DNA from 3 places in the Mesorhizobium sp. M3A.F.Ca.ET.175.01.1.1 genome. Region 3 is predicted to be linked to each of the others. Evidence: predicted binding sites of a transcription regulator. Region 3 holds the regulator's gene; each other region holds the start of a gene.
The links. Region 3 encodes LexA, which represses DNA repair genes until DNA is damaged. Its sites were predicted from a motif close to TGTTCNNNNTGTGTTCNG; they were not measured.
Positions count from the first base shown of each region.

Region 1: a site for LexA is predicted at 1,650-1,667, ahead of dinB (DNA polymerase IV). Genes of this name have one in related genera too.
Region 2: a site for LexA is predicted at 8,792-8,809, ahead of EN818_RS29870 (PA0069 family radical SAM protein). Genes of this name have one in related genera too.

Region 1 is NZ_SRTP01000003.1:658,889-668,998, forward strand. Features, by position in the region: gene EN818_RS11255 (SRPBCC family protein) at 1-53, opposite strand, end outside; gene dinB (DNA polymerase IV) at 313-1,578, opposite strand; gene EN818_RS11265 (cupin domain-containing protein) at 1,869-2,249, opposite strand; gene EN818_RS11270 (hypothetical protein) at 2,670-2,861, shown strand; gene EN818_RS32645 (hypothetical protein) at 2,988-3,263, opposite strand; gene EN818_RS11280 (polymerase) at 3,629-3,862, shown strand; gene EN818_RS11290 (hypothetical protein) at 4,076-4,306, shown strand; gene EN818_RS11295 (hypothetical protein) at 4,391-5,608, opposite strand; gene EN818_RS11300 (pilus assembly protein TadG-related protein) at 5,888-7,141, shown strand; gene EN818_RS11305 (TadE/TadG family type IV pilus assembly protein) at 7,147-7,590, shown strand; gene EN818_RS11310 (TadE/TadG family type IV pilus assembly protein) at 7,607-8,071, shown strand; gene EN818_RS11315 (hypothetical protein) at 8,528-9,319, shown strand; gene EN818_RS11320 (DUF1059 domain-containing protein) at 9,607-9,795, shown strand; gene EN818_RS11325 (hypothetical protein) at 10,001-10,110, shown strand, end outside.
Region 2 is NZ_SRTP01000024.1:22,984-33,093, reverse strand. Features, by position in the region: gene EN818_RS29915 (tetratricopeptide repeat protein) at 1-653, shown strand, start outside; gene der (ribosome biogenesis GTPase Der) at 721-2,148, shown strand; gene EN818_RS29905 (cell wall hydrolase) at 2,275-3,459, shown strand; gene EN818_RS29900 (AtpZ/AtpI family protein) at 3,714-4,106, shown strand; gene EN818_RS29895 (F0F1 ATP synthase subunit A) at 4,172-4,930, shown strand; gene EN818_RS29890 (F0F1 ATP synthase subunit C) at 5,010-5,234, shown strand; gene EN818_RS29885 (F0F1 ATP synthase subunit B) at 5,296-5,877, shown strand; gene EN818_RS29880 (F0F1 ATP synthase subunit B) at 5,888-6,379, shown strand; gene EN818_RS29875 (ribonuclease HII) at 6,620-7,318, opposite strand; gene EN818_RS29870 (PA0069 family radical SAM protein) at 7,563-8,717, opposite strand; gene EN818_RS29865 (glycosyltransferase) at 8,867-9,370, shown strand; gene EN818_RS29860 (hypothetical protein) at 9,540-10,110, shown strand, end outside.
Region 3 is NZ_SRTP01000001.1:355,735-365,844, forward strand. Features, by position in the region: gene EN818_RS01775 (ComEC/Rec2 family competence protein) at 1-1,621, shown strand, start outside; gene lexA (transcriptional repressor LexA) at 1,615-2,355, opposite strand; gene glp (gephyrin-like molybdotransferase Glp) at 2,473-3,678, opposite strand; gene moaC (cyclic pyranopterin monophosphate synthase MoaC) at 3,679-4,158, opposite strand; gene trpC (indole-3-glycerol phosphate synthase TrpC) at 4,160-4,972, opposite strand; gene trpD (anthranilate phosphoribosyltransferase) at 4,977-5,987, opposite strand; gene EN818_RS01805 (peptidyl-prolyl cis-trans isomerase) at 5,984-7,876, opposite strand; gene tpiA (triose-phosphate isomerase) at 8,020-8,787, shown strand; gene secG (preprotein translocase subunit SecG) at 8,958-9,482, shown strand; gene EN818_RS01820 (L,D-transpeptidase) at 9,694-10,110, shown strand, end outside.

The DNA of each region.
Region 1 (10,110 bases), on a different contig from region 3:
ACTTTCTCGGGCCTTGTTGCCAGGACGCGGTGCAGGCAGACAGTGCTTGGCATATCGTTTCTCCTGTTGATTGCCGGTCTATGCTCCAAGGACGAGCGAGGCTTGGCAAGACCGACATGGGGGCGGAATTTTTTGAGTGTACTGCCAGGCGAAAGCGGCGGAGCGCGTGATCTCCCCGCTCGAGGGGGAGATGCCGGGCAGGCCAGAGCGGCCCGACCGGACTCGGCCTGATTGGAGGTCGGCGTTCCACGCGCGAGGACCCCCTCTGACCGCTTCGCGGTCATCTCCCCCTCGAGAGGGGAGATCAAGCGCTCACAGCTCCTTCTCGGCCAGTTCCCTGAATTCGTCCGGCACCGAGCGCGCCGCCTCCAGCGCCGCCGTGCCGTAGCCGACGGCCTGGCGGCCGAAGCGCAGGCGGATCTTGTCGACGGCGCGGTCGGCGCCGAAGCGGGCGAGCCCGCTGCGGCTGCCGGGCTTAAGCTTCTCGTCGGCCAGCCCGAGCGGCAGTTCGAGCTGCAGCTCCGGCGTCTCCTCCAGATGCGAGACCGAGATCGCCAGCAGCGAGATCTCCTTTTCTCGCGCGTTGGCGGCCAGCACGCCGCGCACCAGCTCCTCGGCGATTTCGGCCAGCATGTTGGTTGCCGCTATCGGCTGCTCCAGCGTTACCGAGCGGGTGACCGCGCGCATGTCGGCGAAGCGCACGCGCACCGTCACCGTGCGTCCGGGCCGGTTCTTGGCGCGCAAGCGGCTGGCGACGCGGTCGGCCAGATGCAGCAGCGTCGGCACGAAGACGCTGGGCAGCGCCGGCTTGCGGCCGAGCGCCGACTGCGCACCGGCCGAAATTGCGCGCCGGTGCGTCTCCAGCCGGCGCGGGTCGCGGTTCCAGGCAAGTGCTGCCAGCTTCTGCCCGGCGGCGTGGCCGATCAGCCGCTCCAGCGCGCCGCTATGCGTGCGCGCCAGCTGCCCGATCGTCTCGACGCCGATCTCGGCCAACCTTGCCCTGGTCGCCGGTCCGACGCCCCACATCAGCGACACCGGCAAATCGTGCAGGAACTCGATCTCGGTGCCGGGCTCGACCACCACCAGCCCGTCCGGTTTGGCCACCTGCGAGGCGATCTTGGCGAGATGCTTGGTGCGGGCCACGCCGATCGAGATCGGCAGGCCGAGCTCGGCCTTGACGCGGCGGCGGATGGTCCTGGCGATCTCCTCCGGCGGCCCGAACAGATGCGTGCAGCCGGCGACGTCGGCGAACGCCTCGTCGATCGAGATGCGCTCGACCAGGGGCGTAAAGTCGTCGAGCACCTTGATGGCCGCGTCGCCGAGGCGCTGATACTCGCTGAAGCGGCCGCCGACGAAGATCAACTGCGGACAAAGCTCGCGCGCCTTGCGGCCGGGCATGCCGCCGCGCACGCCGAAAATCTTCGCCTCGTAGGAGGCGGCGAGCACTACGCCGCCGCCGACGGCGATCGGCTTGCCTCTGAGCGACGGGTCGAGCAGTTGCTCGACCGAGGCATAGAAGGCGTCGAGGTCGGCATGCAGGATGGTGGCGGCGCCGGCGGTGGCGTTCGTGGCAGGCATCCCGCGCTCCCGGCTCCATCGCCGCACCGCATCGCAGCATTAGTAGCGACTGTTGCAAGAGGGATATTTACCAGAACATAATGAGAACAAAACCGGTCTGCTTGTCAAGTTGCCGTGTGGCGCCAGCCGTCTTCCCCTTGCGGGGGAGATGTCGCCGAAGGCGACAGAGGGGGTCGTCGCGCGTCAAGCGCCGACCTCCTTCGCCCCCGCAATAGGCCGAGCCCAGTCGCACCGACCCCTTCTGGCCGCTTCGCGGCCATCTCCCCCTCGAGCGGGAGATAACCGGCGCGCTATGCCGGCTTGGCGTATTGCTCGGCGCTCAGGACCTCGATGCATTGGAAAGGCTGGTTGCCTTCCACCCAGGCGTCGTGGCCGGGCGGGATGGTGTAGGACGAGCCGGCCTCGAAGGTCTTTTGCGTTCCGTCGGTCATGCGGATGGTGATCTTTCCGGATACGACATAGCCGACATGCGAGACCTGGCAGCTCTCGGTCTTGACCACCGGCTTCACGCATTCGGACCAGCTCCAGCCGGGCTGCATATTCATTCGTGCCAGGGAGTAGCCCGGCAACCGCACGATCTCGACACGCGTCTTGGCGGGCGAGCGGACCTCGTCGGGATTGTCGTGCGACTTGGACTCCAATTTGCTGACGGTCATTGCGGTTTCGGCCATGGCACTCTCTCCCCTAGCAAAAGCGGCGCCTGACGCAGCGATCGCCGGCGACCGCTGCCCGACTCATACGCCCGCTCATGAGAAATTGCTAATATAGTTGGGGAGCGTCACGGCTCCTCTCAATTTTTTGATTGCATCTTATCCGAAGTTAATGCGCAATCGGATTGTTCGATGCTTTCCTGGCCCTCGCGCTGGCACGACGATGGTTGAGGGACCATCCGTTCCCGCCCGAAAGGGAGGATTCGATGCACCCTCGACGAACAGTCTGGGCGACACCGTCGCAGCCCACGCAATCCCCGATCAGGACGATCCCGAACTTGGTCGGGCGCGCGCCGCGCGTCAGGCCGGGCGAGACGTAGCCGGGCGGGGGAAAAGACCATTGGGCGCAGGATAATCAACGAACAACCTGGGAGGAAACCGATGCTTCATGAGGCTCCGAAAACGGATGCCCGTCCGCCGGTCATTGCTGCCCGGCGGGCTCCGCCGGCGCTGCGCCAGTGCTGCGACAACTACATTTGCCCCACCTGCAGCCAGGTGGTCGAACTGACCGATTTCCGCCAGGTGGTCTGGCATCAGCAGCCCGGCCATCAACCCATGCAATTGGAGGACTGATCGGGCCGAGTGCGGGAAGGCTGCCCGGACGTTTCTGTTGCGAAAAAAGGGCCCGCGCTCGAGGCGCGGGCCGAGTTTGAGTAGCCGGTATATCAACGCAACCCGGCACGATTGGTTGCGCCGCTATCAGCCGCCGTTGGCCGGTGCTGGTGCCGGCGCCGGTGCAGGCGCGGCCGGGGCTGGCGCCGGGGTGGTCGTCGGCGCGGAAGGCGTCTCCACCTTGGGCGCCTCGACCTTCGGCGTGTCGAGCTTGACATTGACGTCTGTCGAGCCGCCGCCGCCACCGCCGATATTGATGACGCCGGTGAAGAACAGCAGCACCAGGATCGCGACGATGGCGAGCACGACCGCGATGGCAGTGCCGCCGCTCCCGCTGTTCACAACTGTAGGTCCGTCGGCCATGACTTCCTCTCCTTTTGCCGATTTCGATGCTGGCCAACGGAGCCAAAGGATGATTGTTCCGGCGCTCGGGCCACGGTCCATGGCGCCCCTGGGACTGAAGTCTCACCCTGCGACGCAGAGGCCCGAAATGCCGGATTTGTTGAAACAACCTACGCGGCAAATCATTGGGCCGCAGACCGTCGAGCACAGTCCCTTCATCGGCGGTTGACCACGAGGTGCCCGCCATTTCCTGCGATATGGCGGGCATCTCCTCACAGCATTTGCGGCCGGGCGCAGTCGCTTCGTGTCGCGGAAATGCGGCTAAAACAGATGGTTAGAGCCGGATGCCGATGTCGATTTGAGGCATCCTGCGTCAGGAGCGCTCCATGCAACCGGGCGAAATGATCGCGAACGCCTTCGCCGTTCTCCTGCTGGCGGGATTGATCGCCGGCATCTTTCTCGCCTTCGGCAGGCCGCTCTGGCCGGAGCCCGGCGCGCAGATGGTGGTCCTGCTTCCCGTCGATCCGTCGACGACCGGCTCCATGCGCCAGTCCTGCATGGAACCGTGCCTGCCGTTCCACTTCGATCTCAGCCATGCGCCGGCGCGGCCGCAGCGCTAAAAGCGCCTCGCGCTGACACGGATCCAGGCGATACGCTTTGGGTCTTTGTTTTTATGCATGTCGTTTTCGCAAAACCGCTGCACACTTTCGCGCGACATGCAGTGATGCACGTCGCCCGGAACCGCTGCGCATTTCCGTGACCGCGACGCGCGGGAACCGCTTCGCCCATCGCGCCGTTGATTCGCGGAAGGGATGTTGTGGGCGGAGGCCGCCATGGACAACTTCGAACTCATCGATCTTCTCTGCGTCGTCGACGCCTGCGCCAGCGATCGCTCGGCCGGGCGCCTCGTCTCGATGTCCAAGGCAGTCGAGGAACTGCGCGTGCTGACCGGCGATTTCGTCTCCTCGGACGAGGCGGCCGTGAACGCCCTGAGCCAAGTGGCCTTGCAGCGCGGCTGCGCGGTGCTGTTCGACGAACAGCCGGGCGCGGATATCGTGGCGTGACACAACAGACCACGCCGGCGATCTATGTGAGACGATCCGCTCTGGCCGCTTCGCGGCCATCTCGCTCGAGAGGGAGATCAGCGATCACTTGGCCAGCGTGATCATCCGGCTGGCATACATCTCCCGGCTGCCGAGTTCGGCCGCGCAGTCCGACTTGAACGCCGAGTTTCCCGTGATCTGCACCGTGTCGCCGACCAGCCGCAGGCAGCTGCCTTGCGAATTCATGTCGGAGTTGCCGGCATAGGTGATCGTGGCGTCGGGGGCGTAGATGAAACCGCTGATGACCGAGCCGGCTCCGCCGTTCAGCGTCAGCGCCGACGTGTTGCCGTGGGGCTGGTAGATGGTGATGCCGGCATAGGGGCCGGTTGTCATCGGCGACAGGTTTACCTGCTCGTTGGCGTTGATGTAGATCTGCGAGCCTTCCATCAGGAAGAGCGTCACGCCCGCGCCGGTCAGCGTGCCATTGCCGCCGGGCTTCACGCTCACTCCGCGCAGGATGTAGACGCCCGGGTTGAGAGTGATCTTCCCGGTCCAGCTCTTGTCGCAATAGGTGCCCGGCGACAGCGTCACCATCTTGCCGTTGGGCATCGATTTGCAAGTCCCGAGCGCGGGAGGGACGACGTCGGCCAGTGGGTCGAAGGACGCGTACTGGTTCTCCAGCGGCGTGCCGCAGGTGAGCGTGGCGCTGGGCGGTGTCATGCCTTCGGTCTCGCCGACCGTCGAGACGCAGGCGGCGCTGACGACGGCCGAGCCGCCGCGGTTGACGGCGTCCGAGGCGTCGGAGTTGGCGGCGATCACGCAGCCATTCATGGCGACGCTGGTCGTGCCCTGAAAGTTGACGGCATCGTCGGCATGCTCATTGAGCGCCAGCACGCACGCTTCTGCCCCTGGTTTGATCTTGACCGAGGCGGAGCGCGTCGCCTGCCAGTCGGACGCGCTGCTGATAAAGGACGGGCGGCTGATGCTGGACGACAGCGCGATGGTGTAGCCGCTCGGACTGCCGCTCGCCGTCGCCTGGAAGGCCGAGACGCTGCCCGCATACTCCCCGGCGTCGGCGACGCTCATATTCGCCGCGAAGAAGGTCTGGCCGAGCTGCTGCACGTCGCTCGCCGACATGCTGGCCATGTATTTCGTGCCGATGGCGAGGCCGGCCGCATCGAGCGAGTTCTGCAATTGCGCGGCGTCGTCGCTGGTGCCCACCAGGTTGACGGCGCCGGCCACGGCAAGCATCAGCGGCACCGCGGCGACAGCGGTCGCCACCGCGAAGTTGCCGCGCTTCGAAGCCCAGAATTGCGCAAGCATGGAAAGCACCCCTCGCCGGATATGGCAGAGTGATACGTCAGCGGCCTCTACGAGCGATTTCCGAAAAAGTTAAAATGCAAAAAGTCTAAAATATAAATGTTTTCCGTGGTTTGAGCCTTAAGTCCTAGCGGCGATGGGTCTAAAGTCTTACTGTTTGCGCCACAAGTCGGTGAGACTGGCCTCTGCAGTCTGACCTTCGCAAGTCGAGCGAAAAAATTAGGCATTCCTTTATCCACGGGTGATGACGTGGTCGCCGGGATAGCTTGGGCGCGCTCGGCCATGACACAACTCGGTCGGATCATCAAAAAATTCCTCTCTCGCGGCTTGCGGAGGGGGGAGGGCGGCAATGTCGCCACCATCTTCGCGCTGACCCTGCCGATTGTCGTCGGCGGGGCCGGGCTCGGGGTCGAGACGTCCTACTGGTACTATTCGAGCCTGAGGCTTCAGTCGACGGCGGACGCGGCCGCCTATGCCGGCGCCGTGGAGAAGTCCTGGGGCTCCGACACTGCGACCATCACCGCGGCCGCCACGGCATCGGCGACCGAAAACGGGCTGGGCACGGGCACCATCACCGTCCACACGCCGCCGACGTCGGGGGCTTATACGGCAAAGAAGGCGGTCGAGGTAATCCTCAACCAGAACCTCGACCGGATGTTCACCTCGATCTTCTCATCGAGCAAGGTGCCCGAGCAGGCCAGGGCAGTGGCGCTGATCACCGACGCCTCCTACGCTTGCGTGCTGGCGCTCAGCAACTCGGCCGCGCAGGCGGCGCTCTTCTCCGGCAACACCACCGTCAAGCTCAACGGCTGCTCCGTCATGTCGGATTCGACCGCCAGTGATGCCATCACCGTGCAGGGATCGGCGGGTTTGGCGGCCGACTGCCTGATTTCGGTCGGCGGCATGGTGCTGAACAACCCAGTGACCACGAAATGCGCCTCGAAGATCACTCAGGCGCTGCCGGCGTCCGATCCGTTCGCGAACCTGCCGGCGCCAACACCCAGTGGCGGTTGCAAGAACGTTAACGGCAGCAAGACAACGCAAACACTGCAGGCCGGTACATACTGCAGTGGCATGAACCTCAATGGCAATGTCGCGCTTACTTCCGGCACTTATATCGTGCAGGGCAATTTGAAGATCAATGCCGGCGCGGTCATCACCTGCGCCTCACCCTGCACCAACGGCGTGACCATCTACATGTCGGGCAGCAACACCGTCAGCATCAACGGCAACGCCACGGTGACGCTCAGCGCCCCGACTTCCGGAACCTATTCCGGCGTGCTTTTTTACGGCGACCGGACCGGGACTGCGGCACAGAGCACCTTCAACGGCACCGCGACCTCCTCGCTGACCGGCGCCATCTACTTCCCCAAGCAGCAGGTCAACTATCTCGGTAATTTCTCCGGCCAGAACGGCTGCACGCAAGTCGTCGCCGACACCATCAAATGGTCCGGCAACTCCACCATCAATCAGGACTGCTCGAGCCTTGGGATGAGCGGCATCACGGCCGCGTCGTCGATAAAGCTCGTCGAGTAGGCGCCATGCAACCACCGGCGACCCGTTTCCGCAGAGACCGATCCGGCGCCGCCGCGGTCGAGTTCGCGCTTGTGCTGCCGGTGCTGTGCGTCGCCCTGCTGGGCACCGTCGATGGCTGGTCCTACGTCACCCACTCGCTCTCGATGCGCGCCGGCGTGAAGACGGCGGCGAATTTGGTGCTGGCGGGCTCCAGCGACGACAACGCCACGCAAGCGGCCGCGCTGGCGAGTTGGGAGAAAAAGCCTACGGACGCGGCCGTCACGGTGAACCGCGTCTATAAATGCGGGACGATTGTGGTGGCGTCGGCGTCGACCATGTGCGCGGGATCGAAAGTGCCCACGATCTACGTCGAGATCCAGGCGTCGGGCACCTGGACGCCGCCCTTCAGTTTCGGCCCGTTCCCGGAGGACACGGCGATGGACCATCAACAGGTGGTCCGTGTCCGCTAGGCGAAGCCCGGGAAAAATGCGCAGCGGTTTTCTGACCCCAATTGCGTCTCGCTGCAAGCGGCTGAATCCAAAGGCGTTTGCCGGCAATGTTTCGGGCGGCGGCGCCATCGAGTTCGCGCTGATCGCGCCTGTCCTCATCATGCTGTTGTTTGGGATTTTCGCCTTCGGCTGGTCGATGAATTCCAACTCCAGCGTTCGCTACACGCTGGAGGCCTCCGCGCGCTCGCTGCAGCTCAACAACACGATGACCCAGTCGCAGATCCAGGCGATCGCGACGCAGAAGCTGACAGCGCTTGGCCTCAAGAACGTGAGCGTGACGATTGTCACCGATCCGGCAAGCGGCGGCTTCTGCATGGCGCACCTGACCGCCAGCTACGCCTACGTCATCGATTTCCCCTATTTCGACCAGTTCCCGATCAACTATTCGACCACGGTCTCGGTGCCGAAACTCAGCAGCGTGGCGGGAGCTTGCCCGACCTGAAACGCAGTTGACGCCGAACCGGCAATGCGAAACTTCGCATGCGTCCTTGCGCCTTGCCTACCTTGCAGGCCGGCCACACCAACGTAAGCACGAGCGGGCCAGTTTGTGCCGCCGCGATCTGCTGCTTGAGCGTCACAAGCCATTGATTTCAGCACCTTTCACCTGTTCGTTCACGCCGTTCGCGAGCCGGAAAACCCGCTCCTTGGGACCATGGTCGGGGAGGACATGGGCACTCATTGTTGCAAACGGCCGAGCGCGCCTAAGGCCTTTGATTTAATCAGCAATTTCAAGGACATAAGGGGCATTCTGCGACGCTCTGCAGGCCTGCGGGGCAGCTTGCTCGCACATCGCTACCGCAACTGTCTAAAGTTTACTGCATTCAGTTAGGGAATTCTCATACGACACGCCGTAGCGGTCGGGTGAGGTGGCGATTTCAGTAGACCCGCAGGAGGTATTATGAAAATCCGAAAAATCCTTTTCACATCGCTTGCCGTTCTGGCGCTCGCGGCGGCTCCGGCGATGGCCGGCGGCAATGGCAATGGCGGCGGTCATGGTGGCGGCAATGGCGGCGGCAATGGTGGCGGTCACGGCCATGCCGGTGGCAATGGCGGCGGCGGCAAGAGCAGCGGCAAGAGCGGCGGCAGCGCCACGCACGGCAAGTCGGCGTCAGCCAAGGGCCAGCTCGCGAAATCGCAGGTGGACGACGACACCGATGACACGGCGACGCCGAAGGAGAAGAACCTCCATGCCAAGCTGGGCCGGCTGAATTCATTGCAGCGCAACATCAACGCCTACCTGAACTCCAAGAGCCCGAAGTTCGCCGCCGTCCAGGCCTATGTGACGCAGGCTGCGGCAGCCAAGAACGCGCAGGCCGCGGTTGAGACCGCGCAGCAGGCCGTAGACGACGAACAGGCCAAGCTCGACGCGCTCAACCAGCAGCTGACAGACCTCAATAACATCGACCAGTCCCAGATGACGGACGACGAGAAGGCGGCACTGGCCGACCAGATCGCGGATGTCGAAGCACAGATCGCGGATCAGCAGACCGCGGTGGATGATGCCAACCAGGCACTCACCGATGCCGAGACCGCGGCTGCCAACACGCCAGCTCCCGACGATCAATCGCTCGACGAGGCCCTCCAGGACATGGCCAACAAGCCGGTCGACCAGGAGGTCACGGACTGGGCCAAGGACGTGCTGTCGCAGAAGATCGACGAGGCCGCCGCGGCGACGTCTACGACGCCGTAAGTCGGGCGCTACCACCGACCAGAGGGTAGCCGTAAGTCGGGTGCTACCGACCAGAGGGTAATAATTGATGCCGCCGTTCCCCCCGGCGGCATTTTTCGTGGCAGCAAAGAAACGGCAGCAATGAAGCTGCCGATCTCTTCCCTCCTGGGGGAGATGCCCGGCAGGGCAGAGGGAGGCGCTGTCCCGCCGGCGTCTCAGATCTCGCTCCGGCTTTCGTCAGGAAAGCCATTGACAAAAGCCCGACTCCGCTCGCTCATTTAAGCACTCTCTAATGTGCGGAGCCGGCAATGCCATATACGTATCGGTGCAGAGACTATCCGGGGATGGAAGCCTGTCCGGGAAGCTTCACGGCGCAAAGCGCGGAAGAGGTGATGAAGCATGTCGAGCTTCACGCCAAATCGGCTCATGGCGAAGATCCCGGTCAATGGTCCGACGAGGAGCGCAAGCAACTCGAGGCGATGATAAGCGCCAGCTAGCCGCGCCTTTGAAGGCCGCGCCATCCCTCTTCGGCTACCCGAGCCCCGGGGCTGAACCCTCGCTTGGTGCAGGTCCGTCGAAGCAGCCCTGGCTTCGACAACGCTGCGCAAAAGCCGCCGCCGCCACAACCGCGCATTGGCTAATATGCATTGCGACGTGTAGACTTGGCAGAGTCGGGTTTGACTGGGCATTGGGAGGACAATCATGCCACGGGTTTCGGAACTCTTCTTCAAGACGGCCATCGTGTTTCTCGTCCTGGGCATAGCGGCCGGGCTGCAGATGGCGATTTCGGGCGATCACGGCGCCTTCCCGGC
Region 2 (10,110 bases), on a different contig from region 3:
GTTTTATCCGCGAGGTCAACGAAGAGATTCGTCGCGAGCAGGCACAGGCGCTGTGGGATCGTTTTGGTCCGGCCCTGCTCGGCCTCGCGATCCTGGTCGTGCTGGCGACGGCCGGCGTCGTTGGCTACCGCTATTGGGACGAGACCCGCGCCAACCGCTCGGGCGATGCCTTCTCCCAGGCCCTCAAGCTTGCCAATGACGGCAAGAACGACGAGGCGATCGCCGCGCTCGATCAGCTGGAAAAGGACGGCTACGGCGCCTATCCGCTGCTTGCCCGCATGCGCGCAGCGACCGTCAAGGCCGAAAAGGGCGACGTCGATGGAGCCGTCAAGGACTTCGACGAGGTTGCCGCCGACACCGCCATTCCCGCTGGCATCCGCGACATGGCGCGGCTGAGGGCCGCCCTGCTGCTCGTCGACCACGGCTCCTTCGCCGATGTTTCCAGCCGCGTCGAGGCGCTGACCGCCGACACCAACCCGCTGCGCAGTTCGGCGCGCGAGGCACTCGGCCTCGCCGCCTGGAAGGAAGGCAAGTCGGCGGACGCGCTGAAACTGTTCGACCAGATCTCCTCGGATGACGGCGCCCCGCGCAATGTGCGCCAGCGGGCCCAGCTGATGGCCGAGTTGATCCGCGGGTCGGGCAGCGCTTCGTAGCGCATGTCGCCCAAAAGTGCGCAGCGGTTTTGGGGACAACGACATGCAGAACAAATGGTAAAGCCGGATGGGCTTCAAAGTCGCCATCATCGGTCGGCCTAACGTCGGCAAATCGACTCTTTTCAATCGGCTGGTCGGAAAGAAGCTGGCGCTTGTCGACGACACGCCGGGCGTGACGCGCGACCGCCGTGTCCATCCAGCGAAGCTCTACGATCTTCATTTCGACGTCATCGATACCGCCGGTTTCGAGGACGCCGCAGCCTCGACACTGCCCGGCCGCATGCGCCAGCAGACCGAGATCGCGATCCGCGAGGCCGACCTGATCTTCTTCACCGTCGACGCCAAATCCGGCCTGATGCCCGACGACCGCACTTTCGCCGACGCGGTGCGCAAGTCGGGCAAGCCGGTCGTGCTGGTCGCCAACAAGGCGGAAGCCCGCGGCGCGCAGGGCGGCATGCTGGAGGCCTGGGAGCTCGGCCTCGGCGAGCCGATCCCGGTCTCGGCCGAGCATGGCCAGGGCATGCCCGACCTGCGCGATGCGGTGATTGCGGCGCTCGGCGAGGAACGCGCCTTCGGCGAGGACGAGGAGCCGAGCGACGAGATCGCCGTGAGCGAGGTGCTGATCGGAGAGGATATTGCCGATCCGGACGCCGAGCCCGCCTATGACGACACCAAGCCGCTGCGCATCGCCGTCGTCGGCCGCCCGAACGCCGGCAAGTCGACCCTGATCAACGCGCTGATCGGCGAGGAGCGGCTGCTGACAGGTCCTGAAGCTGGCATCACCCGCGATTCCATCTCGGTCGACTGGGACTGGCGCGGCCGCCGCATCAAACTGTTCGACACCGCCGGCATGCGGCGCAAGTCGAAGGTGCAGGAAAAGCTGGAAAAGCTTTCGGTGCAGGACGGATTGCGTGCCATCCGCTTCGCCGAGATCGTCATCATCGTGCTGGACGCCACCATTCCCCTCGAGAAGCAGGATCTGCAGATTGCCGACCTGATCATCCGCGAGGGCCGCGCCCCGGTGATCGCCTTCAACAAATGGGACCTGATCGACAATCCCCAGGAACTGCTGGCCGAGCTGCGCGAGAAGACCGAGCGGCTGCTGCCGCAGGTGCGCGGCATCCAGGCGGTGACGGTCTCGGCCGAGACCGGGCGCGGCCTGGACCGGCTGATGGATGCCGTCATCAAGACGCACAAGGTCTGGAACGGCCGGGTCTCGACCGGAAAACTCAACCGCTGGCTGGAAGGCATCCTTGCCCACCATCCGCCGCCCGCCGTCGCCGGCCGCCGGCTGAAGATCAAATATGTCACGCAGGCCAAGACCCGCCCGCCGGGCTTCGTCGTCTCCTGCTCGCGGCCGGACGCCATGCCGCAATCCTATGTGCGCTATCTGTCGAACAGCCTGCGGGAGGCCTTCGACATGCCGGGCGTGCCGATCCGGATGGCGCTGCGCACCTCTGACAATCCTTTCGCGGGTCGCGCGAAGAAGCGGTGATCGTCAGCCGGCAACGCCCCTTTTTGCCCTTAACATAAAAACAACACGATCGATCTCGTTAACCCACCATCAAGGTTAATGCTTCATTTTGGCTCTCCAGGAGTCAGTGGCGTTCTGGAGAGTTCCGTGCATCGACGCGTTGTAAAGCGGCTTGTCGCCGCCGCCGGTGAGAGCAAGCGTTCCTTCCTGCCTCCTTTGCTTCTCGGGCTCGGCATCTGGGTCGGTTTCCCGTCAGTCGTTGCCTATCAGGACATGGCGAGCCTTGTTTCCGGGCTGGAGGCGCCAAGCGCCCGTTGGAACGCCTATGTCGAAAAATCCGCCGCCGGTTCGGTGCATGCCGCTGAGATGCCGTTCGTCGATTCCGTTTCCACCGGCTCGATCTCCGGCTCCGGCGTGCAGTTGCCGGGGGTGGGCATCGTGGCGTTTCGCGGCAAGGGCAATGTCGCCGGCACCACGCCCGATGAAGACCGCGTCGTGCGCGCCGACAAAAAGGGCCGCATCGTCCAGGTCTCGCCGGTCGCACCGCCGAAGAATTTCAGCGCCGGCTCGATCTTCCAGCGCACATCTTCACTGCTTCGTCCCAGCATGGACAGCGGCCTGAAGCTGACCTTCGCCAAGCCCGGCATCAAGGGCAAGGAGGTGCAGATTGCCCAGGCTTTCCACCTTCGCCTCGACAAGAAGCCGGATCCCGGTGTGCCCGCCGCGCTCGTCGCGCTCGTCAACAATGACAAGCCGGACATCCTTGCCACTGCCTACGCCCAGGCGGCGCCCGACTACGCCAAGGCCTCGCCATTCGAGGCGCTGCTGCAGGACGAGCAGCCCAATGATGGCCGCTTCATCCCGCCGATGGGCCAGGGCGACCATGCCTGGATGCAGAACCCGTTGCCGGCGAGCGTCTTTTCCCAGCCGGAGCAGGCCTGTCTGGCCAAAGGCATCTATTTCGAAGCACGCAGCGAACCCGTTCGCGGCCAGGCCGCGGTAGCGCAGGTGATCCTCAACCGCGTCCGCAATCCGGCCTATCCGAAGACCATCTGCGGCGTCGTTTACCAGAACGACAACTGGTTCAACCGCTGCCAGTTCTCCTTCGCCTGCGACGGCAGGAAGAAGCGCATCAACGATCCGGTCGCCTACAAGACCGCCCAGGACGTTGCCATGGCTGTGACGGCCGGCAAGATCTTCATTCCCGAGGTCGGCTCCTCAACGCATTACTATGCCAACTACGTCCATCCGGGCTGGGCGCGCGCCATGAAGCGGATGACCAAGATCGGCCTGCATATCTTCTATCGCACCTATGGCGGCGGCTGGAGCTGAGCCGTCCTACCGGGCCCAGGCAGCACTGGACTGGCGTGTTGATTGGCGCGCCCTGCCGCCCGGATTCGCGCCGAGTCCTCGAGCGGGCGTGACGGGCACGATGTCGCACCTGAGTAAGCCATTGATTTTCAACGGGAAAATACATCGCACTGAAGTTCGGCCCGTGGCTTGACGGGCGCGGACCCTCTAACTATGTTGCCGGCGACTTTAGAAGCGGACGGACGGTGATAGTCTGCCCGGGCAGGGGGGTTGCGATGGCCGACAAAAACGGGCCAGACGGAACCGGAGAAACCGGCCGCGGCAAACAGCATGAAGCCGCTATCCGTGACGACGAACTTGAGCGCCGCCGGCGCGAGCTTGAAGCATCGCTTGCGACAAGACGCACGGACCGGCTCGAGGGGAAAGACGAAGCGAGCGCTGCGACCGGTTACGGTCAGGCACTGAAACTGTCCAGCGAGTTCATCGCCGGGGTGGTGGTTGGTGTCGGCTTGGGCTGGTTCATCGACCGTCTGGCGGGGATCGCGCCCTGGGGGCTGATCGTCGGGCTATTGCTCGGCTTCGGCGCCGGCATACTGAACGTCCTGCGTTCGGCAGGGCTTGCACCGCAATTCGGCCAGGGCGACAAGCCGCGCGAGCCGAAAAAATGAATGAAGCGCCGCAAGGCGCAAATGTGAACTTTGGAAGCCGGTTGTGGCTTTGACGGGGATTAAAAGTGGCTGCTGACAAGGTCGATCCGATCCACCAGTTCCAGATCCATCCGATCATCCCGCTGCATATCGGCGGCTACGACGTTTCCTTCACCAACTCCGCTCTGTTCATGGTCGTGACGGTCCTCGTCGCTTCCGCTTTCCTCTACATGAGCACCGCCAGCCGCAGCCTCATTCCGGGCCGTCTTCAGTCGGTTTCGGAAATGGCCTACGAGTTCGTCGGCAACATGCTGCGCGACGCGGCCGGCAAGCAGGGCATGCAGTTCTTCCCGCTGGTGTTCTCGCTGTTCATGTTCGTGCTGGTCGCCAATCTCATCGGCCTGTTCCCCTACTTTTTCACCGTTACCAGCCATATCATCGTCACCTTCACTCTGGCCGCGCTGGTCATCGGCACCGTCATTGTCTACGGCTTCGCCAAGCACGGGCTGGGCTTCCTCAAGCTGTTCGTCCCGCATGGCGTGCCTGGCTACCTTCTGCCGCTGGTCGTGGCGATCGAGGTTATTTCCTTCGTCTCGCGCCCTGTCAGCCTCTCGGTTCGTCTCTTCGCCAACATGCTGGCAGGCCACATCACGCTGAAGGTTTTTTCGGGCTTCGTCGTCAGCCTCAGCGCGCTCGGCGCCGTTGGCATTGCCGGCTCGGTTCTGCCGCTCGCCATGGCGGTCGCGCTGACGGCACTGGAACTGCTGGTCGCCTTCCTGCAGGCCTATGTCTTCGCGGTGCTGACCTGCATGTACCTGAACGACGCTCTGCACCCGAGCCACTGATCGATTTCTCCGGCGCCGCGGCGCCAGCATACCCAACGTACCAACCGCAACGACTACGAAAAACCACAGGAGTTTTGAAATGGACGCAACTGCAGCAGCTGCTATCGGCGCTGGTATCGCCTGCATCGGCATGGGCGGCGCGGGCATCGGCCTCGGCAACATCTTCGGCAATTATCTGTCGGGCGCCCTGCGTAACCCGTCGGCAGCTGACGGCCAGTTCGGCCGCCTGATCTTCGGCTTCGCCGTCACCGAAGCTCTGGGCATCTTCTCGCTCCTGATCGCTCTGCTGCTGGTCTTCAAGTAAGAGCCAGAGCTGACGCAAGGGGCCGCATGGTGCGGCCCCGCTCTATGGACAGGGGAATGAGATGTTCGTGACATCTGCCTTTGCGCAAGAATCCGCGCCGGCCGCGGCCGAAGGCGAGACGCATGCAGGCACTGCCGTGCCTGCCGAGGAGCATGGCACGTTCCCGCCGTTCAATGCCGCGACCTTCCCGTCGCAGATCTTCTGGCTCGTCATCACCTTCGCGCTCTTCTATCTATTCCTGAAGCGGATTGTGATGCCGCGCGTCGGAGGTATAATCGACGTCCGCAACGACCGCATCACCCAGGATCTCGACCATGCCGCAAGGCTGAAGGGCGAGGCCGATGCCGCGGTTGCTGCCTATGAGCAGGAACTGGCCGAGGCCAAGTCTCGCGCCAACGCGATTGGGCAGCAGGCGAGCGAAGCCGCCAAGGCGGAAGCCGAAGGCACGCGCAAGAAGCTCGAAGCGGAACTTGAGAAGAAGCTTGGCGAGGCCGAGGCGAGCATCGCCTCGATCAAGGCCAAGGCCATGAAGGAAGTCGGCACGATCGCCGAGGACACCACCTCGGCCATCGTCGAGGCGCTTGTCGGCGGCAAAGCCGACAAGGCCGAGATCGCGGCCGCGGTCAAATCCGCGAGCCGGTGAGGAGCGCATCATGGACGCCACATCACTCGCCACGCTCTGGGCAACGATCGCCCTGGTCATCTTTCTCGGAGCCGTCATCTATCTGAAGGTGCCGGGCATGCTGGCCAAGTCGCTCGATGCCCGCGCGGCCAAGATCAGCAGCGAGCTCGAGGAAGCGCGGCGGCTCCGCGAGGAGGCTCAGCAGCTTCTTGGCCAGTACCAGAAGAAGCGCAAGGAAGCCGAGCAGGAGGCCGCCGACATCGTCGCCGCCGCCAAGCGCGAGGCCGATCTGCTTGCCTCCGAGGCGCACAAGAAGACCGAGGACTACGTCGCCCGGCGCACCGCACTCGCCGAGCAGAAGATCAGCCAGGCCGAGCGGGAGGCGATCGGCGAGGTGCGCGCCAGCGCCGTCGACATCGCCGTCGAAGCGGCCCGCGTGCTGCTTGCCGCCAAGGTCGATGCCAAGGCTGGAGCCGACCTCTTCAAGTCCGCATTGCAGGACGTGAAGGCCAAGCTGAACTGAGCTGTCGGCAGTTTCGGGATCGAAAGCCGCCTGGGCAACCCGGCGGCTTTTTTATTGGGGCGTGGACAGTCCCCCTTGAGGAGGAGATGTCGTTGAAGGCGACAGAGGGGGTCGGTTCGACTGGGTGCGACGCTCTACTGACGCAAATGCCGTGTTGAAGAAAAAGGGCGTCGGCGCTTCACGCGCGACGACCCCCTCCTGCCTGCCGGCCATCTTCCTCTCGATGGCCTCTCGAGGGGATTATTCCAACCCTGCGAAGCTCTCTTCTTCCTCCGCCACCTCGACACCGCCCAACCGGAACGGCGCAAAGGATGCCCGGTGCAGTCTTGCCACCGGGCCATGCGCCTCGATGGCGGTGCGGTGGCGGACCGTCGCATAGCCCATATGGACTTCGAAGCCGTAGCGTTCGTGATGACCGCCGCAGCCGCACATCATGCGGTCGCGCATCACCTTGGCGACGATCGAGGCAGCGGCGATGGACTGGGAGCGCTGGTCGCCTTTGATCAGTGCGCGGCCTTCGCAGGGCAGCCCGGGAGGCACGTCGCGGCCGTCGGCCAAAGCCAGCTTCGGCTGCAGCGACAGGCCCGCCGCGGCACGTCGCATCGCCTCCAGGCTGGCCTTCAGGATGTTGCTGTTGTCGATGCCTTCGGCGCTGATCGAGGCCATCGAGACGCTGAGCGCCGAGCCCAGGATTCTCAGGAATAGCGCCTCGCGTTGCAGGTGGGTGAGACGCTTGGAATCATCGAGGCCTTCAGGGATGTTGGCGGGGTCGAGCACGACGGCTGCCGCGACTACCGGACCGGCGAGCGGGCCGCGGCCGGCCTCATCCATGCCCGCCACAGGCCAGAGGCCCTGGGCCATCGCCTTGGTCTCGACAGAGAAGTCGGGCTTCTCGACCATTTCGAAGAGAGGCGGAGAATCGGAACGCGCGCGAGCCATGGTGCGGCGAGGTTCGCATCGGCTCCGATCCTCCGCAAGTCCCTCCGGGTCGATGGGGCGTCGGACCCGGAGGGCACCGTCTCACGGCCGGGGACAGGGGCCGGACGGGATACTTGAGCAATTCCAGGAAAACTGCGCGGCGGTTCTCCGAATTGCGGGAAAACAAATACTTAGCAGGTTGCAATCCAGCAAAACCGGGCCTTCCGAATTGCTTAACGCCGGCCTTGTGTGGCCGGCGCCTTCTTCACAGCAGCATCAGCTGCTCGCCGGCACTGGAACCTGCGACGAAATGGTCCGTCCTGAGCGACCGCCGTTCGACATTCAGCCCGAGCCGCTTGGCTGCGATCTCGAAGCGCCGGCCGATCTGCCAGGCGTAAGGACCGGCGCCTTTCATGCGCTTGCCCCATTCCGAATCGTAGTCCTTGCCGTCGCGCATCGAGCGGATCAGCGACATCACATGCCGGTAGCGGTCGGGATAATGGCGCAGCAGCCAGTCCTTGAAGATCGGCGCCACTTCCAGCGGCAGCCGCAGCACGACATAACCCGCCTCACGGGCGCCAGCAGCGCGGGCCGAATCGAGGATGCGCTCCAGTTCCGGATCGGTCAGGCCAGGGATGATCGGTGCGACCATGACCGAGGCCGGGATGCCGGCGTCGGACAGCTGCCTTATCGCCTCCAGCCGCTTGGTCGGCGTCGAGGCGCGCGGTTCCATCGTGCGCGCCAGCATGCGGTCGAGCGTCGTTACCGACAGCGCCACCTTGGCGAGTCCCCGTTCGGCCATCCGCGACAGGATGTCGATGTCGCGCGTCACCAGAGCCGACTTGGTGACGATGCCGACCGGATGGCCGCGTGCCTCCAGCACCTCCAGGATCTCGCGCATGATCCGGTAATTCTTCTCGATCGGCTGGTAGGGATCGGTGTTGGTGCCGATGGCGATGGTGCGTGGCTGGTAGCCCGGCTTCGACAATTCCTTGTCCAGCATGCGCGCCGCGTCCGGTTTGGCGAAGAGCTTGGATTCGAAATCCAGCCCAGGCGACAGGCCCATGAAGGCATGGGTCGGCCGGGCGAAGCAGTAAACGCAGCCATGTTCGCAGCCGCGATAGGGATTTATCGAGCGATCGAAGGAAATGTCCGGCGATTCGTTGCGCGTGATGATGGTGCGCGGTTTCTCGACCTGAACCTCGGTCTTGAACGGCGGCAGTTCCTCCAGCGAGTTCCAGCCGTCGTCGAATACATGCCGGCTGACCGGCTCGAAACGGCCGGACGGGTTGATGCCGGCTGAACGCCCGCGATTGCGCTCGGGGCGCACGCGCATGCCGCTCTGTTCGATCATCGCATTCGCCATTTCGGCCCTGCCTGCTCGGAAGGCAGCAATGTCGGCACGCACGATCTGTTCCATTTTCGCCCTCTCCCAAGGACTGTCGGCAGGCTGTCGAATCGCTCTGTTCATGAAATTATTCCTATTTCGCCCAAGAGAACAAAGCAAGAACTTTTTGCCATGTAAGACCGATCTGGCGCGGCCTGCGGCTTTCCGCTATTCGGCTAGGAATGCTCAGCGTTCTCATCGAAACCAGGAACGACGAAGAGGGACTGGCCCGCACGCTGGCCTCGCTGGTCGGCGGCGCGGTCGAAGGCATGGTGCGTGATGTCATCGTCTGCGATGCCGGTTCGACCGACCAGACGCATCGCGTCGCCGAACATGCCGGCTGTCACTATGTTGCGGGTGGCATTGCCGCCGGCATCGGCCATGCCAAGGGTGACTGGCTGCTGATCCTGGAGCCTGGTGCGCGGCTGGCCGAAGGCTGGATCGAGGAGGTCGCCCGCCACACCGCAAAACAGACGATGCCGGGGCGTTTTTCGCGCGCACGCGGCAATCGGGCGCCGTTCCTGGCGCGCGTCTTTTCTACAAGGCGGGCGTTGGCCCAAGGCCTCGTCATCAGCAGGCGCCAGGCCGCAGCCCTCGCAAAGACCGCGCGCAGCGCCGAGGCGCTGGCACGCGGCCTCGCCACAAGGAAGCTGGACGCGGAGATCTGGGTGGCGCCGCCGAAATGAAGCCCAGAAGAGAAAGCAGGGCGGTAATTTCAGCCATCGCTTTATTGTGCGTTGCACAAATTAGAAGGTGAGGCTAGCATCTCCTTCATGCGGGACAATCGGGTTTGGGCAAATGCCGAAAAGGCAGGCGGCTGACGCCTCCGTCGGACGCCATCCATAAGAGGACCCGATGACACTTGCTACCCCAGACGATTCCGGCGCGGACAGCCTGGAGGCCATTGCCCGCAACGGCAGCTTGTTCAGGCGCATTGCCGTGCGCATCCCGACCTATCTGACTGATCTTCGCGAGAACCCGGCCTGGCTGCCGATGTTCGTGCTGGCCCGCACCATGCCGGGACGCCGCATGCACTGGCTGGGCGCCAAGCGGGCTCGTCCCCTGCAAACCGCAGGCGAGACGATGTTCACCGGCACCGAGCGCGAGGCCGTCGTCGAGGCGTTGCGCTCTGATGGCCTGTTTTCGGGTCTCATGCTGCCGCAGGCGATTCATCAGGAGATCGCCGCTTTCGCGCAGCGCACGCCTTGCTTCGGCAATTTCGACCGTCGTCTCGAATTCATGCCGGGCGAGCATGCCGAGGCGGAAAGGCGGTTTGGCCGCTCGCTGCTCAGCGGCCATTATTTCGAGCGCATTCTGGATTGTCCGGCGGCTTTGGCGATCCAGAAGGACCCGCTGCTTCTCGACGTCGCCCAGCATTACCTCGGCGGTCAGGCGAAATTGATCACCACGCGCGTCTGGTGGAGCT
Region 3 (10,110 bases):
ACCGTTCGGCGCACGCACCGCGTCCGCAATAGAAAACGCGCGCGAGACCATTGCCGATCACATCAGAAGCACCGTCGGCGGTCCCGAAGGCGAGATCGCGGCGGCGCTGATCGTTGGCGTTCGCGCCGGCATTCCAGAAGACATCAACGAGGCGATGCGAAGGACCGGCATCTACCACATCATCTCGATTTCGGGACTGCACATGGCGCTGGTCGCCGGCACGATCATGCTTTTGCTGCGCGGCGCCTTCGCGCTGCTTCCCGATTTCTCTTCCCGCCGGCCGGTCAAGAAATATGCTGCGGCGATCGCGCTGCTGTCGATTGCAGCCTATCTGGTCATTTCCGGCATCGTTGTGGCCGCCGAACGAAGCTTCATCATGCTGGCGGTGATGCTGGTTGCCGTTGTCTTCGACCGGGCGGCGCTGACCATGCGCAACCTGGCGATTTCGGCAATCGCGGTGATCGTGGTTTCGCCGCATGAAGTGGTCGGCCCAAGTTTTCAGATGTCGTTCGCCGCGACCGCCGCCCTTGTCGGCGCCTATGCCGGTTGGGCTGACTACCGCGCCGACAAAGTGAGAGCGCCACCGGCAAAGCGCTCGTTTCTCGGATACCTGTCCCGGAAGCTGGCGGTTGGCGTGGGCGGCGGCGCGATGACATCAATCATCGCCGGAAGCGCAACGGCGCTGTTTGCCATCTGGCATTTCCAGCGCGTATCGCCGCTCAGCCTGCTGGCCAATCTGGCAGTGATGCCGATCGTCTCGCTGGTTGTCATGCCGTTCGCGGTCTTCAGCGTGCTGATGATGCCGTTCGGCTTCGACGGGCCTTTCCTCTATGTGATGGGCAAAGGCCTGACGGCGATGGTCGCCATCTCGGGATGGTTTTCCGAACGTTCACCAGTGGATGCAGTGGGGTTGATCTCGATACAGTCTGTGCTGCTGGCGACGGTCGCGCTGGTCATCGCGACCATGGCGACCACCTGGCTCAGGCTCGGCGCCGTTCCCTTCGCGATTGCGGCCTTGTTGGCCATTCCGCATGTCCGTACCCCGGATGTGCTCATCTCCGAGGATGCGCATCTGGTTGCGATGCCGATCGGCGGCGGCGAACTCGCCATCAATCGAGCAAGCTCGAACGAGTTCATAACCGACAACTGGAAACGGGCGCTGCTGGCCGAAACGATCGTGCCGCCCGAGACATTCGCAAACGGGACGACGGACATCGCCGATCCTGTCGACCTGCCGCCGGGTTCGCCCTTCTATTGCACCGGCGACCTCTGCATCGGCCGGCATCCTTCCGGTGCGATCGTCGCGCTCGCAGAGAATCGCGACAGCGCCAAGCCGGCCTGCGGCTTCGCCGATCTCATCGTCATCAATGACGCCACGGCCTACAATCCTTGCCGGGATCCCCGAATCCTCGTCGTGACCAAGCGGCAATTGGCACGCGACGGAAGCGCTGCCGTCTTCTTCGACCCGCAATCGGCAACCGCGCGAGCCGAGATTCAGTATGCCGTCCACAGGCCCTATCGGCCCTGGCATGAGCAGCGAAAATACTCGCGCGAGGCAAGGGGGCTGCCGCCTTACAAGCGGCCCGAAAAGCCCGACGCCAAGCCACAAACCGCTCAGTAACGGCGGATCAGCCCGACGAGCCTGCCCTGAACCTTGACCCGGTCCGGCCCGAAGATGCGGGTCTCATAGGCCGGATTGGCGGCTTCCAGCGCAATCGAAGCGCCCTTGCGGCGGAAGCGCTTCAACGTCGCTTCCTCATCATCGACCAGCGCCACAACGATCTCACCGGGGCTCGCCGTATTGGCGTTGCGGATGATGACCGTATCGCCGTCGAAGATGCCGGCCTCGATCATCGAGTCGCCTTTGACTTCCAAGGCATAGTGCTCGCCGCCGGCGATCATGTCCGGCGGCACTGTGATCGAATGCGTCTGGTGCTGGATGGCGTCGATCGGCACACCGGCGGCGATACGGCCCATCACCGGAATGGACACCGCCGAAACAGCGTCATCGTCATTGCTGGGTGCGGGTGTGCGCGAGGGCGCCGCCGGCTTGATCTGCCGGCCGAGATTGCCTTGTCCGAGGCTTCCCTGGATGACGCTCGGCGAAAACTTCTTGGCGGCGTTGAGGCCGGGCGCGATCGAATCGGGCAGCCGCAGCACTTCGAGCGCGCGCGCCCGGTTCGGCAGCCGGCGTATGAAGCCGCGCTCTTCCAGCGCCGTGATCAGCCGATGGATGCCCGACTTCGAGGCAAGGTCGAGCGCCTCCTTCATCTCGTCGAAAGACGGCGGAATGCCGCTTTCCTTGAGCCGTTCATGGATGAACATCAGCAGTTCATGTTGTTTACGCGTCAGCATGGCGGCCCCCAACGGGTTCTGGAACCAGAATCGGAAAAACAAACCCAGAACAAACACTATCTGTTCCAGTTGTGTTCCGCAACCGTTTAAAGTTTAATGAATGTGTTGACGTTTTGTTCAGCGTAGCATCAGCACGCTGCATTCGGCGCCGGCTTCAGCTGCCGGCGCAAAAGGTTCGCGCACGATCAAGCCGTTGGCATCGGCCAGCATTCTCAGCATCGAGGAATCCTGGATGCCGAACGGAGTCGCAACCAACGCTCCGCGATCGTCGCGCACAACGGCACGCACATAGTCCTGCCTGACATCGTTGGCCCGCAATGCGGCGCCCAGCCGAGCCCTGCGAACGTCCTGGCTGAAGCTGCGGCCTGCGAGGCGCGCCAGAAGCGGCTTCACGAACAGCTGCGAGCAGACAAGGCTTGCGACCGGATTCCCAGGCAGGCCGATGCAGCGGGTATTGCCGAGGCGGCCGAACATCAATGGCTTGCCGGGCCGCATGGCGATTTTCCAGAAATCGAGCTGCATGCCTTCGCCGGTCAGCACGCCATGGATCAGATCGTGGTCGCCGACCGAGGCGCCGCCGAGCGTCACGATGACATCGGCGCCGGCCGCTACGGCCTTCCTGACCAGAGCTGCGATCGCTTCGTGCCGGTCCGCGGCGATGCCGAGGTCGAGCGCGCGTGCTCCAACCGATTGCGCCACGGCGGCGACACCATAGGCGTTGGACGAGATGATCTGGTCGGGTCCAAGTTCGCTGCCGGGCGGCTGCAATTCGTCGCCGGTGGCGATGATCGCGACCAGCGGCCGCCGGACGACATTGACATTTGCATGATTGGCAGATGCCGCGAGTGAAAGTGCTGCCGGATCGAGCAGGCGACCTTTCTCGAGCAGCATGTCGCCCTGGCCGAAGTCCAGTCCGCGGAGGCGGATATTGCGGCCCGCTTTGGTCGGTTCGGTCACCTCGATGCTGCCGCCACCGATGTCGCGCACGTTCTCCTGGATGACAATCGTGTCGGCGCCTTCGGGGACTGGTGCGCCCGTAAAGATCCGGACGGCCTCGCCCTGGCCGACTGACCCCGCGAAGCCGCGCCCGGCGGATGCCATGCCGATCACGGAGAGACGCGCCGGCACCGACGCCACATCCGCGGAGCGTGCGGCATAGCCGTCCATTGCGGAAGCATCGAAGGGCGGTTGGGTGCGCAGCGCCAGCACCGGCTCGGCCAGCACACGGCCTGCCGCATCGGCGAGCGGAACGCTTTCACCCGGCAGTGGCGCGGCGCCTTCCAGCAGGCGTTCGAGCGCCTCCGCGACTGGCACCAACGCCATTTAGGCACCTGCCTTGTAGTCGCCCGACTTGCCGCCAGTCTTCTCGACCAGCCGTATGCCGGAAATCACCATGGCGCGGTCGGCCGCCTTGGCCATGTCGTAGATAGTGAGGCAGGCGACCGATGCCGCGGTCAGCGCTTCCATCTCCACACCTGTCTTGCCGGTGACTCGGGCAAGCGCTGTGACCTTCAGGCCTGGAAGCGAACGGTCTGGCTCGATGTCGACGGCAACCTTGGTCAGAAGGAGCGGATGGCAGAGCGGCACAAGCTCATGCGTCTTCTTGGCCGCCATGATGCCGGCGATGCGGGCCGTGCCCAGCACATCGCCCTTCTTTGCGTCGCCGGCCAGGATCATGTCCAGGGTTTCGGGCCGCATGAAGACGAAGCCTTCGGCGATTGCCGTGCGTGTCGTCTCGGCCTTGTCGCCGACATCGACCATGTTGGCTTCGCCCTTGGCGCTCAGATGGGTGAGGGCGGCCATCTCAAACAGCCTCGGCAGGCGCCTTGCCGGTGAGCAACAGCTGCGTTGCCGCCGCCACGTCATCCTGCCGCATGAGGCTCTCGCCGACGAGGAAAGTGCCGATGCCGCTCTCTTCCATCCGACGGCAGTCCTGATGGGTGAAGATGCCGCTTTCGCTGACCAGCAGCCGCTCGGCCGGCACCATGGCTGCAAGCCGCTCGGATACCTCGAGGCTGGTCTCGAACGTCCTTAGGTTGCGATTGTTGATGCCGATCAGCCGGGACTTAAGCGCGAGCGCACGCTCCATTTCTTTTTCGTCATGCACCTCGACCAGGGCATCCATGCCAAGTCCGAAAGCCGTCGCTTCCAGTTCGCGGGCCAGCGCATCATCGACGCTTGCCATGATGATCAGGATCGCGTCGGCGCCCAAGGCGCGCGCCTCGTAGACCTGATAGGGATCGAACAGGAAATCCTTGCGCAGGGCAGGTAGCGCGACGGCCGCCCGTGCGGCGGTCAGAAATCCTGGCGCGCCCTGGAAGGACGGACCGTCGGTGAGCACCGAGAGGCAGGCCGCTCCGCCTTGCTGATAGGCCCTGGCGAGTGCGGGCGGGTCGAAGTCGGCCCGGATCAGACCCTTCGAGGGACTGGCCTTCTTGATCTCGGCAATCAGCGCGAAGCCACCGGCCTTCCGCCTCGCCTCGAGCGCCGCAAGGAAGCCGCGCGGCGGTTCGGCGCCGTTCGCCCTGGCCTGGATCTCGGCAAGCGGCACGGCCAGCTTCGCCGCTGCGATCTCCTCGCGCTTGTATGCCTCGATCTTGCGCAGAATGTCGGACAAGGTTCTAACCGTTCGAAATCTCGACGAGCTTGTCGAGCACCGCAAGGGCCCGGCCGCTGTCGATGGCTTGTGCGGCGGCCGCAATGCCGTCGGCGAGCGTCGTCGCCTTGCCCGCCACCACTAGGCCGGCGCCGGCATTCATCAGCACGGTGTCGCGATAGGCGCCGGCCGCGCCACCCAGCATATCGCGCAGCGCCTTGGCGTTGTAGGCCGCATCGCCGCCGCGCAGCTCTTCCTTCGCGTGCCGCTTCAGGCCCATTGCTTCGGGGGTGAGGGTGAAAGTGCGGATTTCACTGCCGGCAAGCTCGGCCACCTGCGTCTCGCCGGTGGTGGTGATCTCGTCATAGCCGTCGCCATGGACCACCCAGGCATGCTCGGCGCCAAGCGCCTTCAGTGTCTCGGCCACCGGCACGATCCATTCCGGCAGGAAGACGCCCACCATCTGGCGGCTGACGCCGGCCGGGTTCGACAGCGGCCCGAGCAGGTTGAAGATGGTGCGCGTGCCGAGCTCGACCCGCGTCGGCCCGACATGCTTCATCGCCGGATGGTGCGCGGGCGCGAACATGAAGCCGACGCCCGCCTCCTGGATGCAGCGGCCGATCGTCTCCGGCGAAATATCGATCTTGACGCCAAGCGCCATCAGCACATCGGCTGCGCCGGTCAACGAAGAGAGGCCGCGATTGCCGTGCTTGGCGACCGGAACCCCTGCCGCCGCGATGACGAAGGCGGAGCCGGTCGAGATGTTGACGCTGTGCGAATTGTCGCCGCCGGTGCCGACGATGTCGATCGCGCCCTGCGGGGCTTCGACGCGCAGCATCTTGGCGCGCATGGTGGCGACCGCGCCGGAGATCTCGCTTACCGTCTCGCCGCGCACGCGCAATGCCATCAAGAATCCGCCGATCTGCCCCGGCGTCGCATCGCCCGACATGATGATGTCGAAAGCCTCGCGCGCCTCCTCGAAGGAAAGCGCGCTGCCGGAGGCGACCTTGGCTATGTGTGTCTTCAGAGCGCTCATCGTGTCTGTGCTTGGGAAACGGCGGCCGGGTCGATGCGAACGTCATATTGCGACTGCAGTTGCGCGACCAGTTGGTCGAGCAGGTCGTCGGACATGCCGGCGGCGAAGGATTTCTGCGCGTCTTCCGGGACCGAACTGCCATCCGCGCCCGCCGGCTCGAAGACTTCGGCGACCTTGAACAAGATCTGACCATCGCCGGTTGGCGATGGGATCAGACCGGTACCGCCTTCGCCGACGCCGAACATCGCGGCGGCACCTTCCTTGCCGAAATCGGCATCGTCGGCATCCCGCTTCAAGCCCCGCTTGGTTTGCTTCTCGAGCTTCAGCTCGCCGGCGATGACGTCGAGCGTCGTTCCGGCCTTGAGGCGCTTCTCCAACTCCTGCGCCCTGGCGTCGAGACGCTTGTCGGTCTCGGCGGCGGTCCAGTCCGCCGCCACCTTCTGGCGGACCTCGTCCAGCGTGCGGTCGCGCGCCGGAGTGATCGACTGCACCTCGTAGAACACGAAGCCGTTGTCGGCGGTGGTCAGGCCCTCGTTCTCGGTGTTCGGCTCGGCCGCAAAGACCGACTTGATAAGTTCGGCCGATTCCGGGAGATCGTTGACGATCGTGCCGTCGGGCCGCTGCCCGGTGCGGTCGATGGCGTCGACGGTGACGACCTTGAGCTTCAGCTTTTCTGCGGCCTGGGCGAGCGTGGCACCCGAGGCGCGGGTGTCCTCGTAGCTGTCATGCACGTCGAGCAGGATGCGGCTTGCCTCGCCCAGCGCCAGATCCTTGCGGATCTGTTCGGACACTTCGGAAAGCGGCTTGATCACCTGCGGCTTGACCTCGGTGACGCGCAGCAGCACCGGGCCGAAGGCGCCCTGAACCACCGGGCTGACCTCATTGACGTTGAGCGAGAAAGCGGCGTCGGCGACAGCCTTGTCAGCGATCTTGTCCTTGGCCAGCGTGCCGAGCAATGTGTCGGCCGGGGTCTTGCCTTCGGCGGTGACGATCTTGTCGAAGGTGGCGCCGGCCTTCAGCGAATCATATGCCGCTTTCGCCGCATCCGGCGTCTTGAACACCAGCTGTTCGATGGTGCGCATTTCGGGCGTCGTATAGCGAGCCTTGTTCTTGTTGTAGTCGTCAGCGACCTGCTGGTCGGTCACCGCCGTGGGGTCCATGATGTCCTGCGGCTCCAGGCGGGCATAGGAGAACTTGCGGTATTCCGGCGCCGCATAGTTCTTCTTGTTGGCTTCGAAATAGGCCTTCAACGCGCTGTCGGACGGCGCCTGGATCGGCTGCACCAGCGTCTTCGGCAGCACGAGATAGTCGATCGTGCGGTCTTCGCCGCGATAGAGAGCAACCGCCTTCAGGAAGGTCTGCGGCGCCTTGAGCCCGTCAGAAATCGCCTCGACGATCTGCTGGCGCACGGCGACCTGCGAGCGGTTCTTGAGGTAGTCCTCCGGGCGCATGCCCACCTGATGAAGCAGGTACTCGAAAGTCCTGCGGTCGAATTCCCCGCTGGGGCCCCTGAAGGCCGGATCCTCACGCGTCAGCGCCGCCAGCCGGTCCTTGGAAAGGCCAAGCCCGAGCTTGCGCGCCTGCTCGTCAAGCACGGCGCCCGAGACCAGTTGCGCCAGCACCTGGTTGTCGATGCCGAGGAGCTTGGCCTGCTCCTGGGTGATGCGCTGGCCATATTGCTGCGACAGCATGTTGATCTGGCGATCGTAGGCGAGGCGGTACTCGTTGATCGAGACGGTCGTGCCGCCGGCGGTGATCACGGAATGGTGGCCGGCCAAAGTTCCCGACAGGCGTCCGGAAATGCCCCAGACGGCAAAGCTGATGACCAGCAGGGACAGCAACGCCTTCGCGACCCAGGTGCCCGCCGCGTTTCTCAATACACTAAGCATGCCTACTTCCGATTTATGCGCATTTTCGCCTGCGCCGAGTCTGAAACAAGCGCAATAGCGCCCTTACGGTCCACTGTCGATTGCTTTGTGGCCTGATTTTGGTAGTGAGGGCGCTGCCTTTCATCGCCTGGAGAACCGACGCCATGACCCCTGGAATCCGCCCGCTCGTTGCCGGCAACTGGAAAATGAACGGCACCAGCGCCTCGCTCAACGAATTGCGGATGATCGGCAACGGTTTCATGAGCGGGCTCGACGCGGAGACGGAATCGTTGGTCTGTGTTCCGGCAACCTTGCTTCACCAAGCCGCCGAAATCCTTTCGCGCACGCCGGTCCGAGCCGGCGGCGAAGATTGCCATTCCAAGGAGAGCGGCGCCTTTACGGGCGAGATTTCGGCCGAGATGTTGAAGGACGCCGGCGCCAGCCACGTCATCGTCGGTCATTCGGAGCGCCGCGAGCAATTCGGCGAGGACGACGCGACCGTCCACGCCAAGGCATCCGCCGCATGGAGGGCAGGGCTGACCGCGATCATCTGCATCGGCGAGACGAGAGCCGAACGCGAAGCCGGCTCCACGCTCGAGGTCTTGTCGCGTCAGCTGGCCGGGTCGGTGCCGCCGAGCGCCACCGCTGCAAACACCGTCGTTGCCTATGAGCCGGTCTGGGCGATCGGCACCGGCCTGACGCCGACGGCCGCCGACGTCGCCGAGGCGCATGCGCATATTCGCGCGAAGCTCGCCGAACTGCTCGGCGACACGGCGACGAAGATGCGCATTCTCTATGGCGGCTCGGTCAAGCCGTCCAACGCGGCGGAACTGCTGGGCGTCGAGAATGTGGACGGGGCCCTGGTCGGCGGCGCCAGCCTCAAGGCCTCGGACTTTCTCGCCATCGCCGAAGCCTATATGCATCTCTCATAGCCGCTGGCGCTCATCCGCGGAGCCAAGCGCTCCGCCGAAATCCTTGCAATGACCGGATTGCTTCTCATATTCCGGCCACGGGCTTGGAAATGCCACCAAAGCATTGTAAGGAGCCGCCTCCAAATCACCGGTCGTATGCGCGGCCGCGCAAGGCCTCGCCAGGATAAATTATGGAAACCGTACTGATCGTCATCCACCTCATGGTCGTGCTCGCCCTTGTCGGCGTGGTGCTGCTGCAGCGCTCCGAGGGCGGCGGCCTGGGCATTGGCGGCGGTTCCGGTTTCATGACGGCGCGGGGCGCCGCCAATGCGCTGACCCGCGCCACGGCGATCCTGGCGGCGGCCTTCTTCGTCACCTCGCTGGCGCTGTCGATACTGGCTCGCTACGGCGAGAAGCCGATCGACATCCTCGACCGCGCTCCGGCCTCCACCTCGGATAATGCCGGCAAGGGCGTGCTCAACCAGCTGCCGGGGGCAAACGGTCCGGTGGGCAGCTCGCAGCCCGCAGTGCCGGCCGGCGGCACCCCGCCGGCAGCTCCGTCTGGTGGCGCGACCACTACGACTCCGCTTTCGAATGGCGCCGCCACGACCGCCCCGGCGCCTGCTCCCGCCACGCCGGCCCCCGCGAATCCCGCCGCGCCGCCGGCCGCGAACGGCGTGACGTTGCCGGTCACCCCGCAGGTTCCGAACCAGTAGTCGGCAAGCATTGCTGCCGCGATCTGTTGTCGTTTGAACACAGTCGCGGCAAATGCCGCTCTATCACGAAGATTCAACCAAGCGTCGCGCTTTCCTTAGCTTGAGAGGCCACCGGCTAATCGACTATAGATTGCGCGCGGCACATTCGGCGTCCTTGGGGGGCGCCGGGCGCCGCCGTGGGCAACAAGCATTGAACGATCGGATCTTCGCCATGCAGCTTCGCAGCTTCATTCTTTTGGGATTCTGTGCCGTGTTCGGCATGGGGTCCGCGGCCTTTGCCTCGCCGGCAAACCTGGCCACCTCGCCATCATTCGAAACGACTGATGCCATCAAAGTCGCCGTCAAGAGCGATGCATCGCAGCTGAAGCTCCTCAAGAAGAAGAAAAACCCAACCGCGGACGACCTCGCCCAGATCAGCAAGCTCGAGGCCAAGATCGCGGCCGACAAGGAAGCCGCCAAGGTCAAGGCGCTGGAAGCCCGCAAGCTGGCGATGCGCGAGGCGGCGAAGGCCAAGGCGGACGCGGCTCGTCAGGAATGGCTTGCCAAGAAGGGCTCGGCAGCGCAGGTCGCCGACGCCAAGCCGGTCAAGAAGACCACCAAGATCATCGAGTCGCTCGAGCCCGCAGCG